DNA from 2 places in the Fictibacillus sp. 5RED26 genome. Region 1 is predicted to be linked to the other one. Evidence: riboswitches for the same ligand, from Rfam matches in the RefSeq annotation. Region 1 holds a riboswitch; the other holds the start of a gene.
The links. Region 1 has a riboswitch for thiamine pyrophosphate ahead of thiD (bifunctional hydroxymethylpyrimidine kinase/phosphomethylpyrimidine kinase). Riboswitches for the same ligand answer to the same signal wherever they lie in the genome.
Positions count from the first base shown of each region.

Region 1 (7,565 bases):
GTCATAGGCATTTCCACATATCCAACATAAAACTCATGGTTGATGCCGTTTGAAACGAGTGTTCCAAGTAGAGCACTTTCTGTTTTTGGCTTTTCAGCAGCATTGATTGTTACATCATACACAGCTTCTGTCCAAATATCCTGTACGGTAAAGATGAATCCTGTCTTCTGCTCAATTACTTTATAAAGGGATGGTGAAGCTGTTGTCCAACCAGCTAGTATTTCCGCGACTTCTGGTTTAACAGCGTTCTTCACTTTCTCTACATAAAGTTGTACAGGCGTTTTATTATCCTTAATCTCTGAGCAGAAAATTTCCCAACAAACTGCAATATTTGCGTATGTTTGTTCTTGCTCTTTAGCCACAGGGTACTTTTTCACATACTTGGATGTACGTTCAGCTAAATCCTGCTGATAGTTCTCCAAGGCATATTTGATGAGTCCTTCTTGATGGAAGGATACTTCACGTGTTTGCTCTTCTTTATGTAAGCAACATTTTTTATATTTTTTTCCGCTGCCACAATAGCACGGATCATTTCTTCCTATCATTGACATGCTATTCCTCCAGTAAACCACTTACTTATCCTGTACATACTAGCATAAATCGGTTTTTTTTCAAACTACAAATCATCAGACACTATTTTATCACAAAAATGTCTCAGAAAAAATCATTCAATAGGTTGGTTTTTTTGGGAACTGAAACCTTTTTCTTCTAAAAAGCGTCTAAGCGAAAAAGGGGGTATCACGATATGTGGGAAAAATGGAAATTGTGGGTATTTGTTGCTGTACTTCTGTTGAGTGCATGCAGCAGTGAGAGCAGTTCGAAAAGTGATAAAGCTATAGATCAAGATAGTGGTGGGAAACAGTCAGAAGCCAAGGTAGAGAGTTCATCAGAAGAGGGAAGTAGGAATGGTGAATCAGATAATGATAAAGCGGAACAGCAACTAAAAAACCAAAGGAAAGTAATTTATAACGCTGATCTCATGATCGCAGTGGATAAATTGCAAAGCTCGATGGAGACTGTTCGAGAAACGGCAGAGAAGACAGGCGGATATATGGTTGAGTCTCCTACTAGTATAGGTGAAAAGAATGATGAATCTGGTGTGATGGTTGTTCGTGTGCCGATGAAAAGTTTTCGTGTGTTTTTAGATGATGTTCGAAGTTTAAGTAAAGGAACACCACACGAAAATGTTACTGGAGAAGACGTTACAGAAGAATATGTTGATCTGACTTCACGGTTGAAAGCAAAGCAACAAGTTAGGGAACGTCTTGAGGCTTTTATGAAGGACGCACAGAAGACAGAAGACTTATTAAAGATATCTGGTGACCTAGCTGCCGTACAAGAAGAGATAGAACAGGTAGAAGGGCGCTTAAACTTTTTGAAAAATCAAAGTGATTACTCAACGGTTACGATACAATTTGAAGTGAAAAATTTAAAAGCGCAAGAACTTCAAACAGAAGGGTTAAATACGTGGGCAAAAACGAAGGTGCTTTTTATGGATACGGTAAACTTTTTAATGTCTGCGATTTCATTAATTGTAGTGAGTATTTTAGGATTAGCACCGATTTGGCTGATTGTAATTATTGTGGTTTATGTATGGTGGCGGAGACGAAAAACAGAACAAAAGAAAAAGCCGGAATCACCGACAACTATGTCTTAAGAGATATGTGTTTAACCTGTCAGTAACTGGGACGTCAGAAACACCCTCTGCAGCACGGATGATCCGTTTGCTGAAAGGGTGTTTTGGCTTTTACGGCACCTTTTAAGTGGTGTGCCGTTTTAAAGCACTAGCTGAGAAACGCTTTGTATTCTGCGCTTAATTTCATAAAACGTTCTTTATCTTTTGTATCCAAGGCAATGTCAATTTCTCTCTCATAATACGCTTTGTAATAATTGTGAAGGGCCTCATCTAATACCATTTGGGCAATAAGGCTGAAGGCAAATGGGTCTCTTTTTTGTTGTTTGTATTGCACCATCTCATTTTGGTTCTTGTTAAAAGAAGTGTTTTTGTCTTTCATCCTGTTTCCCTCCTTAAAATTATCTCCCTATCCAATTAACCTTTTATGTTTCTAGGTTTCTACTAGTATACTGAGCAAGATGCCTAATGACAACCATTTTATTTGAAAATTCTGAAAAAATTTATACATTGTATCTAAAGTGCTATGTTTTCACCACCTTTTGGGAAAAATGTTAATGATTTGTCATTTTTATTTCTGTTCGCTGCTCTTTGTTACAATTGTTTAAATTCTATTTTTTTTATGTTGTAATAGTGTGTTAGTTATTATTTCCCCGTATTTAAAGATGGTTAAACTTTTTGAAACACGTAACCTAAAAATAATTGACATTGTTGTTTATGTATGAGTAGGATTGTGTTAACTCAATAATGTCATTTTCGCTAGGGGTGCTTATTTTAAGCTGAGAGAAGGTTGTGACCTTCGACCCTTTGAACCTGATCCAGTTCATACTGGCGTAGGGAAGCGGTGTGGATAACAGTTTCCTTTATGAAATGAAATTTTAAGCCACCCGCCAATCAGCGGGTGGCTTTTTTTGCATTAGGAATTAGGAGGTAGATGAATATGGGACAACTGATAAAGGTAAGTAAAGCACTTACGATTGCAGGATCAGATAGTGGCGGTGGTGCAGGTATTCAGGCTGATCTAAAGACGTTTCAAGAATTAGGCGTGTATGGTATGTCCGTCCTTACGGCAGTCACTGCACAGAATACGACAGGCGTTCAAGGCGTATATCCAGTTTCTATAGAAGGTTTAGAAGCTCAGTTAGTGTCTATAGGCAGTGACTTGACGCCGGATGCGATAAAGACTGGAATGCTCTTTTCAGGTGAATATATTGAGAGAACAGCTTATATGATAACTAAATTCGGATGGGAAAACGTAGTGGTCGATCCAGTTATGATCGCAAAAGGTGGGGCTACATTGTTAGGAGAAGAAGCATTACATGCTATGAAAACATGTATGCTACCGCTAGCGAAGATCGTCACACCAAACATTCCTGAAGCTGAAGCATTAACAGGTATAACGATAAACAGCAGCGAGGCTAGAGAAGAAGCGGCAAGAGTTTTGTTTGATTCGGGTGCTGATCATGTTGTAGTAAAAGGCGGACACTTTGGAAACGGTGAATTTGTTTCGGATCTGGTATTTAATGGCATAGAGATGATTGAACTTGTAGAGAAGCGGATTCAAACGAAAAATACTCACGGAACGGGTTGTACGTTTTCAGCAGCATTGGCTGCAGAGCTTGCATACGGGAAAAAGGTCGATAGTGCGATCGTGCATGCTAAGAAATATATACAGACCGCAATTGAACATGGAATCGATGTTGGTTCAGGTCATGGACCGGTCAATCATTTTGCCTATAGGAGGATTGCACATGAACAATACTAGGATACAAGAATGGAAAACGTTTGTTTCACAGATTAGAGCAGAAAAGCCACTCATTCATCATATAACGAATAATGTCACCATGAACTTTCTGGCCAATGGAGTCCTCTCAGCAGGAGGGAGTCCAATGATGGTGCATGACGCATGTGAAGTTGAAGAAGCTGTAGGGGTTGCCGATGCGTTAGTCCTGAACATTGGAACAATAGATGAAGCTTCAGCAAAATCTATGATACTCGCACTTCGTAAAGCATTGTACGCTGAGGTTCCAGTTGTCCTTGATCCAGTAGGAGTAGGTCTATCATCATTCAGGCAAGAGCTCGTAAAGAAGTTGTTGTTTGAATATTCAGAATTGAAGGGGGTCAGACCCCGAAGAATTCTGACAATTTGCGGAAATGCTGCTGAAATGCAGTTTCTGGCTGAAGGGGCTTGGGAAGGAAAAGGTGTGGATGGTGATTTGGCGACGTCTGAAGATGATCTGATCAAGCTTGCGGGGGCTGCGGCAAAGCAAACAGGCTGTCTTATCGCCATGACTGGAAGTAAGGATGTTATTTCAGATGGTGAAAAAGCTATCGTGCTTTCTCATGGGGATCCGATGCTTTCTTATGTCACAGGGACAGGATGCTTTGCTACCTCAATGGTAGCTCTATATCAAGCCAATCTGAAAAAAGAAGTCACAAAGGAGACAGTAAACATGCCAGTCTTAGAACGAACCGCATTAGCTATATTAATGCTTACTAAAGCGGCAGAAGAAGCTGTTAAAACTGCTCAAGGACCAGGAAGCTTTCAACAAAATCTTCTTGACCAGCTTTTTCAGTTAGAGACTACCCATGAAATATTTCATGAAACAATCCACTGGCAAGATCACATGTTGAAGGAAGGGGCAAATAGATGAGAACCAAAGCTAAAACACGTTTAGAACAAGATCTATCACTTTATTTTGTAGCTGGAACGATGAACTGCAGTTCACCAGAAGATTTTTATCGTATTCTCTTGCAAGCGATCGAAGGCGGGATTACTGCCTTTCAGTTCCGGGAAAAAGGTGTGAACTGTTTAAGTGGTCAAAATCAGTTAGAAATGGCAAAACGTGCAAAGGAAGTTTGTCAAGAACATGATGTTCTTTTTATCGTGAATGACGATCTAGACTTGATGAAGGCGGTTGATGCAGATGGCCTTCATGTTGGTCAGACAGATGGAAAGCTGGATATCATACGCCGTGAAACAGAAGGTAAACTATTAGGTGTTTCGGCACATACTCTAACTGAGGCAGCCGACGCTATCAAACATGGTGCGGATTATATCGGCGCAGGTCCGATCTATCAAACGTCCACAAAAGCTGATGCGAAGATTCCGGTAGGAGTTGATTTAATCAGAGAACTTCGCAGCAACCAGATAAACGTCCCACTTGTTGGGATCGGTGGAATCACACTTGAAAACGCGAGTAAGGTCATTGAAGCAGGTGCTGATGGTGTTGCAGTTATCTCAGCAATCAGTGGTGCAATAAATCCTACATCCGCTTCCGTTAATCTGCTTCATTCTATCCATCGTGCAAAAGAGAATCGTAAGTGAAGATTTCTGTCCAAAAGATTACTGTAATGGCGATGTTGGTCGCAATTGGGACAATCTGTTCTCATTTGTTTTGGATTCCTGCTGGGGTGGCAAAAGCGTTTCCCGTTCAGCACGCGATCAACGTGATGGCAGGTGTGACACTTGGACCCATTCCGGCAGTTATTATAGCTTTTAGTATCGGCTTGTTGCGTAACTTATTTGGAATCGGTTCATTGCTTGCTTTCCCAGGAGGAATGATCGGGGCATTTGTAGCAGGGTACCTTTATAAAAAGGGAAGAAAGTATGTCTTTGCCGTTATAGGCGAATGGATAGGGACAGGGATCATCGGAGCTATTATAGCAGTGCCAGTAGCTACAGTTTTTCTAGGAACAAAAACTGGCGCATTCTTTTTTGTCACTCCTTTTTTAGTCAGTTCAATTGTGGGTGGAGTAATCGGTTTGTTAGTCATCCGTGTACTTCATAAAAATGTTGCAGCAAAAAACTGGCTAAGATCGAACCAAGAAAAATCTGTATGAAGAAATGCACCAGATAGGCCTCTACATCGTACACTATGTACTATCAACCGGTGAATAGGGGGCCGATATGATGAAAAAACGTCCAAAACGCTGGGTGTATACAGAAATGGTTCTCATGTTCTTAGGGCTACTTTTGGCTATTTATAACGGTAAGACTTGGGAAAGTCCAACTGTATTATTTTCAATCTTGATGGTGATTTTTATTTTTCGGGCAGTAGAGCGAAAAATTTTTAATCAAAAAACGGAATTTTGGTTGAACGCAGGAATGGCCACGGTCTTTTTCATCCTTGGAATCGGACCGTTCGTATAAGGAGTATAAAAAGAAGCAGGCTGAAGAGAAGTCAGTCTGTTTTTTTTGTTTCTTTCTATAGGCAAACGTATATTTTTTTCAAATCTTTGACAAAATGACGTGTAACGTAATAAAATAATTTTACGTAAAGTTATATTTTTACGTCAGGCCAAATAATGAAGTGAGGTGATGAGAGTGAATAGGAATCAAAGTATGCCAGAGACGTTTATTGTCACAGAACCAGAACAAGCAGCTGCGCTATTGCATCCTGTAAGATCTGAGCTCATAAGTTTGTTAAAGGAGCCGCGTTCTGCGACAGAGCTATCAAAAAGAATGAACGATTCCGCTCAAAAAATGAATTATCATCTTAAAGCACTTGAAAAAGTAGGCCTTGTAGTACGTGCAGGCACAAGGAATGTAAGAAACCTTGTAGAAGTTCTATACGTAAGTGTCGGCCGTTCGTTTTTATTGTCAGATTCACTAGGTCTCTCTGCTGACACGATGAAAAAGCTCCAAGATCAAACGGCTCTTGCTCATGTGTTATCACTCACTGAGAAGATCAAACGAGATGCCATTTCCTTAATGGAGCAGTCGGAAGATGAAGAGATACCAAGCGCAGTGATGGAAATGGAACTAGCACTTTCCAACGTTGAACACCGCAATCTTTTTTTGCAGGAATATGCAGATATGCTCACCACTCTCATTCAAAAACACCACAAACCGAACGAAGAGAATGCAAAGATGTACTACGTTTCAATGGCGATGTATCCAAAACCTGAAGGAGGCGGCACAACGTGAATAAGGAGAATAAAAGTACGGTTATCCCAATCAATCGCGAAGCAGCAAGTGATGATACTAACATCATTCCTATGAAAACAGAAGTACAGGTTACAGAAACAGAAACGGTACAGGAACCAGCTAAAATTATTTTTATCACATCAGGATTTGGAAAAATACATGTTACACCAAAAACAAATACAAACCCGATGGCAATCGCAGCCTAACTAGGAGGAAAACAGATGAATCTAATTCCAATGGTAGTAGAATCTACAAATCGCGGAGAGCGGTCTTACGATATTTACTCACGCTTGTTAAAAGATCGAATCATTATGCTGGGGAGCGCGATCGATGATAACGTAGCAAATTCCATCGTTGCTCAATTACTCTTTCTAGCAGCTGAAGATCCTGACAAAGACATCTCCATCTACATCAACTCACCAGGAGGTTCTGTTACTGCGGGGCTAGCGATCTATGACACGATGCAATTCATTAAACCCGATGTTTCGACTATCTGCATCGGCATGGCGGCTTCAATGGGAGCTGTTCTCATGGTAGCTGGTGCAAAAGGCAAGCGTTATGCGCTTCCGAACGCAGAAGTGATGATACACCAGCCGTTAGGTGGAACACAAGGGCAGGCATCAGATATGGCGATTCACGCGAAACGCATCTTACAAACACGCGAGTTGTTGAATAAGATCATTTCTGATCGATCCGGCCAGCCGATTGAAAAGGTGGAAAAAGACACAGACCGTGATTATTTCATGTCTGCAGAGGAAGCATTAAAATACGGGATCATTGATAAAGTGATCGAGAAGATCTAGAAATAGAATAAGAGCAAGGTAAGAAGCCAGCCATGAAACATGGGCTGGCTTCTTGTATGGGGTCAGTCCCCAAACAATTTATTTCCCGTGTTGTTTTGAGATTTTCTTCGCGGGTGTTTGCTTCATTTTGAATGTAAAATACGTGCGATTTCGTTTTGATCCATCTGAATATGGTAATCTAATGTAAGTTACATAATTT
Region 1 covers NZ_JACZDU010000001.1:685,349-692,913, forward strand. The annotation lists gene IHV10_RS03660 (YecA family protein) at 1-551, opposite strand, end outside; gene IHV10_RS03665 (DUF4349 domain-containing protein) at 746-1,657, shown strand; gene IHV10_RS03670 (IDEAL domain-containing protein) at 1,785-2,015, opposite strand; TPP riboswitch at 2,385-2,490, shown strand; gene thiD (bifunctional hydroxymethylpyrimidine kinase/phosphomethylpyrimidine kinase) at 2,586-3,398, shown strand; gene thiM (hydroxyethylthiazole kinase) at 3,385-4,287, shown strand; gene thiE (thiamine phosphate synthase) at 4,284-4,961, shown strand; gene thiW (energy coupling factor transporter S component ThiW) at 4,964-5,476, shown strand; gene IHV10_RS03695 (hypothetical protein) at 5,544-5,786, shown strand; gene IHV10_RS03700 (winged helix-turn-helix domain-containing protein) at 5,961-6,563, shown strand; gene IHV10_RS03705 (hypothetical protein) at 6,560-6,769, shown strand; gene clpP (ATP-dependent Clp endopeptidase proteolytic subunit ClpP) at 6,785-7,366, shown strand.

Region 2 (7,565 bases), 690 kb from region 1:
TCATAAGATTGATCAATCACTCGATATGAATGAGATCTTACCGAAACTGCAGTCTGCCTTAGAAACGAAGAAGGCTGTTTCATTCAACCTTCCAATTAAGAACACGAATCGTGTAGCAGGTACGATTGCTGGTAGTGAAATAACGAAACGATTTGGTGAAGAAGGTCTTGCTGAAGATACTGTAACGCTTAACTTTACCGGATCTGCTGGACAAAGCTTTGGAGCATTCGTGCCACGAGGCATGACTCTCTATCTGAACGGTGACAGTAATGACTATTTCGGAAAAGGCTTATCAGGAGGCAAATTGATTGTTGCACCTCCTAAAATGGCTGAATATTTAGCTGATGATAATGTCATCTTAGGAAATGTTGCTTTTTATGGAGCAACGAGTGGTGAAGCTTACATTAACGGCTTAGCTGGAGAAAGATTTGCAGTTAGAAACAGTGGGGCTAACATTGTTGTCGAAGGAATCGGAGACCATGGCTGTGAATATATGACTGGTGGTCGAGTAGTTGTCCTTGGAGATGTTGGAAAGAATTTTGGAGCAGGTATGAGTGGAGGTATCGCTTATATCTACACACATCAGCCCCTTTTATTAAAACAATTGTGCAACAAAGAAGGTATTGAGTTTGAGAGATTAATGGATTCTGAAGAAACAGAAACAGTCAAGCAGATGATTATTAATCATTTTTCATACACTCAAAGTAAAAAAGCTTCAGCAATCCTTCAAAACTGGAAAGTAGAACAGTCACATTTTGTGAAAATCATTCCACATGATTACAAAGAAATGATTAAGAAAATAGAAGAAGAGAAAATAGCTGGATATTCCGAAGATGAAGCGATTATGAACGCTTTTGAAGCAGGTTCAAGCGCAGCGAAAGCAAGTGGCAGACCTGGACCGACAAAATTAATCCTGAAATAAATTGAGATGAGAGGAGAGATTTTACATGGGAAAACCAACCGGATTTTTGGAATACCCGAGAGAAGAAACGATAGAGAGAAAGCCTCTCCAACGTCTTAAAGATTGGAAAGAGTATACAAAAAAACAACCAGAAGATATGTTGAAAAGGCAAGGCGCTAGATGCATGGATTGTGGTACACCTTTTTGTCATATTGGTATCGAGATTAATGGGGCTGCTGCAGGCTGCCCTATTAACAATCTGATACCTGAGTGGAATGATCTGGTTTATCGTGGAAAATGGAAAGAAGCGCTTGACCGTTTGATGAAAACAAACAATTTTCCTGAATTCACAGGACGGGTTTGTCCTGCTCCTTGTGAAGGATCATGTACAGTTGAATTAGCTGGACCTGCTGTAACCATAAAGAACATTGAAAAAGCAATTATTGATAAAGGGTTTGAAAACGGCTGGATCCAACCTAGGATTCCAGAAAGAAGAACAGGAAAAAAAGTCGCTATTGTAGGTTCAGGACCAGCTGGGCTTGCTGCTGCTGACCAGCTGAACCAAGCGGGTCATTCTGTTACCGTTTATGAAAGAGCAGACAAAGCCGGCGGATTGTTAACGTATGGAATTCCTAACATGAAGTTGGATAAAGATGTTGTGGAAAGAAGAATCAAATTATTAAGACAAGAGGGTATTGATTTTATTCTTAACACAGAGGTGGGAAAAGATGTTACCTCTGAGGAACTAAAGAATCAATATGATTCTATAATTCTATGTACAGGTGCACAGAAACAAAGAGATTTAACTCTTCAAGGAAGAGAAGCTGATGGTGTTCATTTTGCTATGAACTATTTAACACAAGCAACGAAGAGGCTGTTGAACATCGAAGTTTCTGAACCACTTATTGATGCAGAAGGTAAAAATGTAATCGTAATTGGTGGTGGCGATACTGGTGCTGACTGTGTGGCAACGGCTCTTCGACAAAAGTGTAAGAGTGTAGTTCAATTTGGTAAGCACCCTAAGCTTCCTGATGTGCGCAGTGATGCAAACATGTGGCCAGAGCAACCTAACATTTTCACAATGGATTATGCCTATGAAGAAGCTACTGCTCAATACGGACATGATCCAAGAGAGTACTCCGTTCAAACGAAAAAAATCGTATCAGATCATAATGGTCGATTAAAAGAACTTCATACGATTCAGATGAAAAGAACATCAGATGATGCAGGAAATATGGTTTTTGAAGAAATTCCTGGATCTGAAAAAATCTGGCCAGCTGATCTAGTTTTCATCGCGATCGGTTTTGAGGGTACAGAACTGCCAGTCTTAAAAGAATTTGGTGTTGAAGTCAAACATAACAAAGTAGTTGCTAAACATGGTGACTATAGAACAAATGTAGATGGAGTATTTGCAGCAGGTGATTCTAGACGTGGTCAAAGTTTAATCGTTTGGGCGATCCAAGAAGGACGTGATTGTGCACGTCAAGTGGATCTATCGTTGATGGGAAGTACGGTTTTGCCTTAATACTTTTTTCCATGCTACAATAAACTCCAAAAGCCAAAAGCTTTTTATATATGATAAAATAGGGCTTAGGCTAAAACAATTCTTTTATTTATAAGGAGTAGACGCATGGAAAAAGTACTTATTTTTGGACACAAAAATCCAGATACTGACACGATTACATCAGCTCTGGTTTACGCTGACTTGAAAACTAAATTAGGACAAAACGTAGAAGCTATTCGCCTAGGTGAGATCAATGGTGAAACACAATATGCATTAGATTATTTTAAAGCTGAACTTCCGCGTTTAGTTGAACATGTCTCTGCTGAAGCAAACGCGGTAATCTTAGTTGACCATAATGAACGTCAACAAAGTGCAAATGACATTGACAAAGTAAGAGTATTAGAAGTTATTGACCATCATCGTATCGCGAATTTTGAAACAAGCGATCCTTTATACTATCGTGCTGAACCTGTTGGCTGTACAGCTACAATCTTAAACAAGATGTACAAAGAGAAAGGCGTTCAAGTTGAGAAGAACATTGCCGGACTTATGCTTTCTGCCATTATTTCTGACTCATTGTTGTTTAAATCACCTACTTGTACAGAAGAAGATGTTGCCGCAGCACGCGAACTTGCTGAAATTGCTGGTGTAGATGCGGAAAAGTACGGTCTAGAAATGCTAAAAGCAGGTGCTGACTTAAGTGATAAATCTGTTGAAGAATTGATTTCACTTGATGCTAAAGAATTTAACATTGGTGAAAATAAAATTGAAGTTGCTCAAGTGAATACGGTTGATGCTAGCGATGTAATGAAACATCAAGAGGATTTAGAATCAGCGATTACGAAAGTGATTGCTGACAAAGGTCTAGACCTGTTCATGTTTGTTGTAACAGATATCTTAACAAATGATTCGACAGCGTTAGCTCTTGGTAAGAGATCACAATCTGTTGAAGAAGCTTATAACGTTAAATTAGAAAACAATACAGCCATCCTTAAAGGTGTTGTTTCTCGTAAAAAACAAATCGTACCTGTTTTAACAGAAGCGATGAGCAAATAAATGAAGATTTTAAAGGGTAATGCCATACTACGGCTTTGCCCTTTTACTTTGTTATACAAAGGTCGTGTTTCTTAAAAATAGTTGACAATCTAAAAGAGACTGCTATCATTTAAGACAGAAACCAACTATATAAAAACGAACCACTAGGGGTGCCTTTTATAAGGCTGAGATCAAAGTGCGACTTTGAGACTCTTAGAACCTGATCTGGATTATACCAGCGTAGGGAAGTGGTGTTGCGGAGTCTTTATTCCTGTTTTGAATTCTCCATATACAACCACTTTCTTAGCTGAGAGTGGTTTTTTTGTTGGATAAAACAAGGAGGATTCATATGAACACATTTACTGATATCTTGCGAGAAAGAGCGGCTTCTATTTGGGAAGCGAACCTTCAACATCCATTTGTGAAGGGAATTGCAGATGGTGACCTTTCTTTAGAACGGTTCAGGTACTATGTATTACAAGATTCGTATTATTTATCTCATTTTGCAAGAATACAAGCGATGGGGGCTGCAAGAGCTGAAGATTTGTATACGACTTCTAGAATGGCAGCACATGCACAAGGTACAAATGACGCGGAGTTAGGACTTCATGAGACATTTATGAAACAGCTTGGAGTGACAGAAGAAGAACTAGCTGATTTTGAACCTGCTCCCACTGCTTACCATTATACATCTCACCTTTACCGAGTTGCAGAGTCTGGAAGTTTGGGAGAAATTATCGCAGCAATTCTGCCTTGTTATTGGATCTATCAAGAGATTGGTGAAACATTCAAAGGGGCGACACCACAAGAATCCATCTATCAAGAGTGGATCGCTGCATATGGCGGTGAATGGTTCACAGAACTTGTACAAGAGCAGATTGATAGACTGAATCAATTGGCTGAAAAAGCAAGCGATGTGGAGAGAAATAAGATGATTCAACATTTCTTGATCAGTTGTCAGTACGAGTATTCCTTCTGGGAGATGGCTTATACATTGGAAAAATGGCCGATTCCATTCAGCCTGACCACGTCGACGATCGGGAGTGAAGGGTAGTATGCAAAAGGGGTTAAAGTTAACGGATATCCTTGTAACAATCGTAATCTCTATCGCATTTGGCATACTGTATAAGATTTGGGGACCTCTATATTATGCCGTAAAACCGTTTGGCCTTCACATCGATCAGTTGATATATGGGATGTGGTTCATGGCGGCGACCGTTGCATTCCTAATCATTCGAAAGCCTGGAGTTGCCCTATTGGCTGAAATTGCTGCTTCTTCAGGAGAATTTTTGATGGGTTCTGAATTTGGACTTGAAGTGTTACTATACGGACTGATTCAAGGATTGTTTGCAGAATTTATCCTATTCGCATTTCGTTATAAACGATTTGACCTTTTCGTCATCTCACTTGCTGCACTAGGTTCATGTGCAGGATCTTTAATCATGGACTTTTACAAAGGATATATCGGTGATCTTTCAACATGGAATCTAACATTATTTATCGTATTTAGAATAATCGGTTCTATCTTGTTTACAGGATTGTTTGCCGTTTCTATTGCAAAAGCTTTAGAGGCTACAGGTGTGACGAATTTAGTACGATCTTCGTCAAAAAAGGATCATGAAGCGTTAGATCAATAACTGAGGTGGTTGGATGACAAGCGTAACTTCTGTGAGAAATCTGAGATTAAAGTTTCCGGGCGAATCAAAAATGCTGTTTAGAGATATGAGTTTGTCTATTAATCGTGGTGAAAAAGTGCTTCTTCTTGGCACCTCCGGATGTGGCAAATCCACATTGTTGCAGGTTCTTTCTGGACTAGTACCACGAACAATTGATATTCCTATGAAATGTGATGACATACAAATCCCTGATCAATGGGGATTTGTATTTCAAGATCCTGATACTCAGTTCTGTATGCCCTATGTTGATGAAGAATTAGCATTTGTTCTTGAGAACTTGGAAGTGCCTCGAGAAGAGATGACCAGCAAGATTTGTTCTTTATTAAAAGAGGTTGGTCTTGAGCTTGAGAACATTCATACACCGATTCAACATCTATCTGGTGGAATGAAGCAACGATTAGCGATTGCATCTGTATTAGCACTGAAACCAGATGTAATATTTTTAGATGAACCGACTGCTTTTATTGATGAAAAGGGTACAGAACAAATTTGGGAAACGGTAAAAAGAATATGGAAAGATAAGACGTTGATCATTGTTGAACATAAAATTGAGAAAATCCTAGATTTCGCTGATCGTCTCATTGTATTTACTCCAGATGGAGAAATTCTAGCTGATGGAAACACTTCAATGGTCTTTACTCATTATAAGGAAAAGATCAAAGAGTTTGGAATTTGGTACCCTGGTGTATGGGATGATTATAAACGAGAACCAATCATGAATAACAAGAAAGAACTTTCAAACACCATGAAGTTACAGATTTTCAAAGGATATCGAAACAAAGAAGTTAAGATCGTGGTAGATCACTTAGTGATCCATTCAGGAGAATGGGTCACTATAATGGGTGAAAACGGAGCAGGAAAGAGTTCATTATTATTGGCTCTGATGCAGCTCATAAAAACATCTGGAGACTATTTTATCAATGATGTACCTATTCGAAAAACGAAAGACATCTCTGGACTTCTTTACCTCGTATTTCAGAACCCTGAATATCAATTTTTAACAAATTCAGTTCACGATGAAATAACCTATGGATTAAAAAATGACCAAGAAATTGAATCCGATGTAAAAGAGATACTCTCTTCTCTCGAGTTGACAAGCAAAAAGGAGCAACATCCTTATCAATTATCTGTTGGTCAGAAGAGACGTCTAAGTGTGGCCACTGCTTTTTTACAAAAACCAAATATTTTACTTCTTGATGAACCAACTTTTGGTCAGGACTCTTTAAACACGTTTAAGATTTTGGAAATGATCGAACAAGAGCGTCAAAAAGGAACGATCATTCTCATGGTCACACATGATCATCATATTACCGAACGTTTTGCAACACGGTTATGGGAGGTACAGAACGGTAGAATTGTAACTGATCTTCAACTCAATAAAGGTGGTAACGTACAGAGGGAGATTCTGCATGAATTCATTATTTAGTGGGAAGTACACTTGGTTACACAGCATAAATCCATCTCTAAAACTACTAACAATATTGGGTCTGTTCATATTAGCCATCAACATTCATTATCTTAACTTCATGGTCGGTTTTTCTTGCGTGATCTTAACATTGTTTATATTCGGTACAGGATATTCTTATAAGCAATTATTCTTATTATCTCTGCCCTTTTTGTTTGTTTTTCTTTCAACGTCTTCATCTATGATTCTATTTGGAAAGGGAGAAACCATCCTATTTAAATGGGCATATGTTCAAATATCAGAGGAGAGTTTGATAAGGGGCATTCACCTAGGGTTTCGAGCTTTATCATTTGCAATGCTTGGATTGATATTTGCTTTAACTACCAAACCAGTTATGCTGTTTTACTCTCTCATGCAACAACTTAAACTGCCACCGAAGTTTGCTTATAGTTTCATGGCGGCCATACGATTGATTCCTATCATGATTGAGGAATACCAGATCATTATGAATGCTCAAAGGGTAAGAGGATTAGAACAAAAGAATCATTTTCTAAAAAGAATGCAAAGGCTTGCGATTCCTTTATTATCACAAAGTATTCGCAGAGCTTATCGAATAGCCGTATCAATGGAAGCAAAACGATTTCAATCAAACAGAAAGAGGACCTTCTATTATGAGGTCGGTTTTTCAAGAAATGATCTAATATTCTTATGCTATTTTCTTGTTCTGATAGGAGTCGCCTATCTTCTTTCTAACCATTTTCCATTCCTACCAAATACGGATGTGAGATATTTATCTGATTGAGAGACTGAAACTATATTCCTTCAGTCTCTTTATTTCATTAAGGTGATGTTATCATTTTGTTTCATCAGCACGGTATGTCTGCCTTCTTTAATCTTCAAATATATAGCGTTAGATACACGAAGTTTCTTACCATTCTCAAAAAAAACCATGTAATGTGGTTCTGTTACGAATGAATCTCCGATGCTAATTACTTTATCCGTTCTTTCCTTTTTAACGATGAAACCTCGATACTCACTTATATT
Region 2 covers NZ_JACZDU010000001.1:1,372,487-1,380,051, forward strand. The annotation lists gene gltB (glutamate synthase large subunit) at 1-922, shown strand, start outside; gene IHV10_RS07160 (glutamate synthase subunit beta) at 948-2,426, shown strand; gene IHV10_RS07165 (manganese-dependent inorganic pyrophosphatase) at 2,532-3,461, shown strand; TPP riboswitch at 3,597-3,704, shown strand; gene tenA (thiaminase II) at 3,790-4,494, shown strand; gene IHV10_RS07175 (ECF transporter S component) at 4,496-5,077, shown strand; gene IHV10_RS07180 (ABC transporter ATP-binding protein) at 5,091-6,542, shown strand; gene IHV10_RS07185 (energy-coupling factor transporter transmembrane component T family protein) at 6,526-7,323, shown strand; gene IHV10_RS07190 (hypothetical protein) at 7,353-7,565, opposite strand, start outside.
Region 2: linked by a shared signal. The riboswitch ahead of tenA (thiaminase II) and the one ahead of thiD (bifunctional hydroxymethylpyrimidine kinase/phosphomethylpyrimidine kinase) in region 1 are both predicted to bind thiamine pyrophosphate.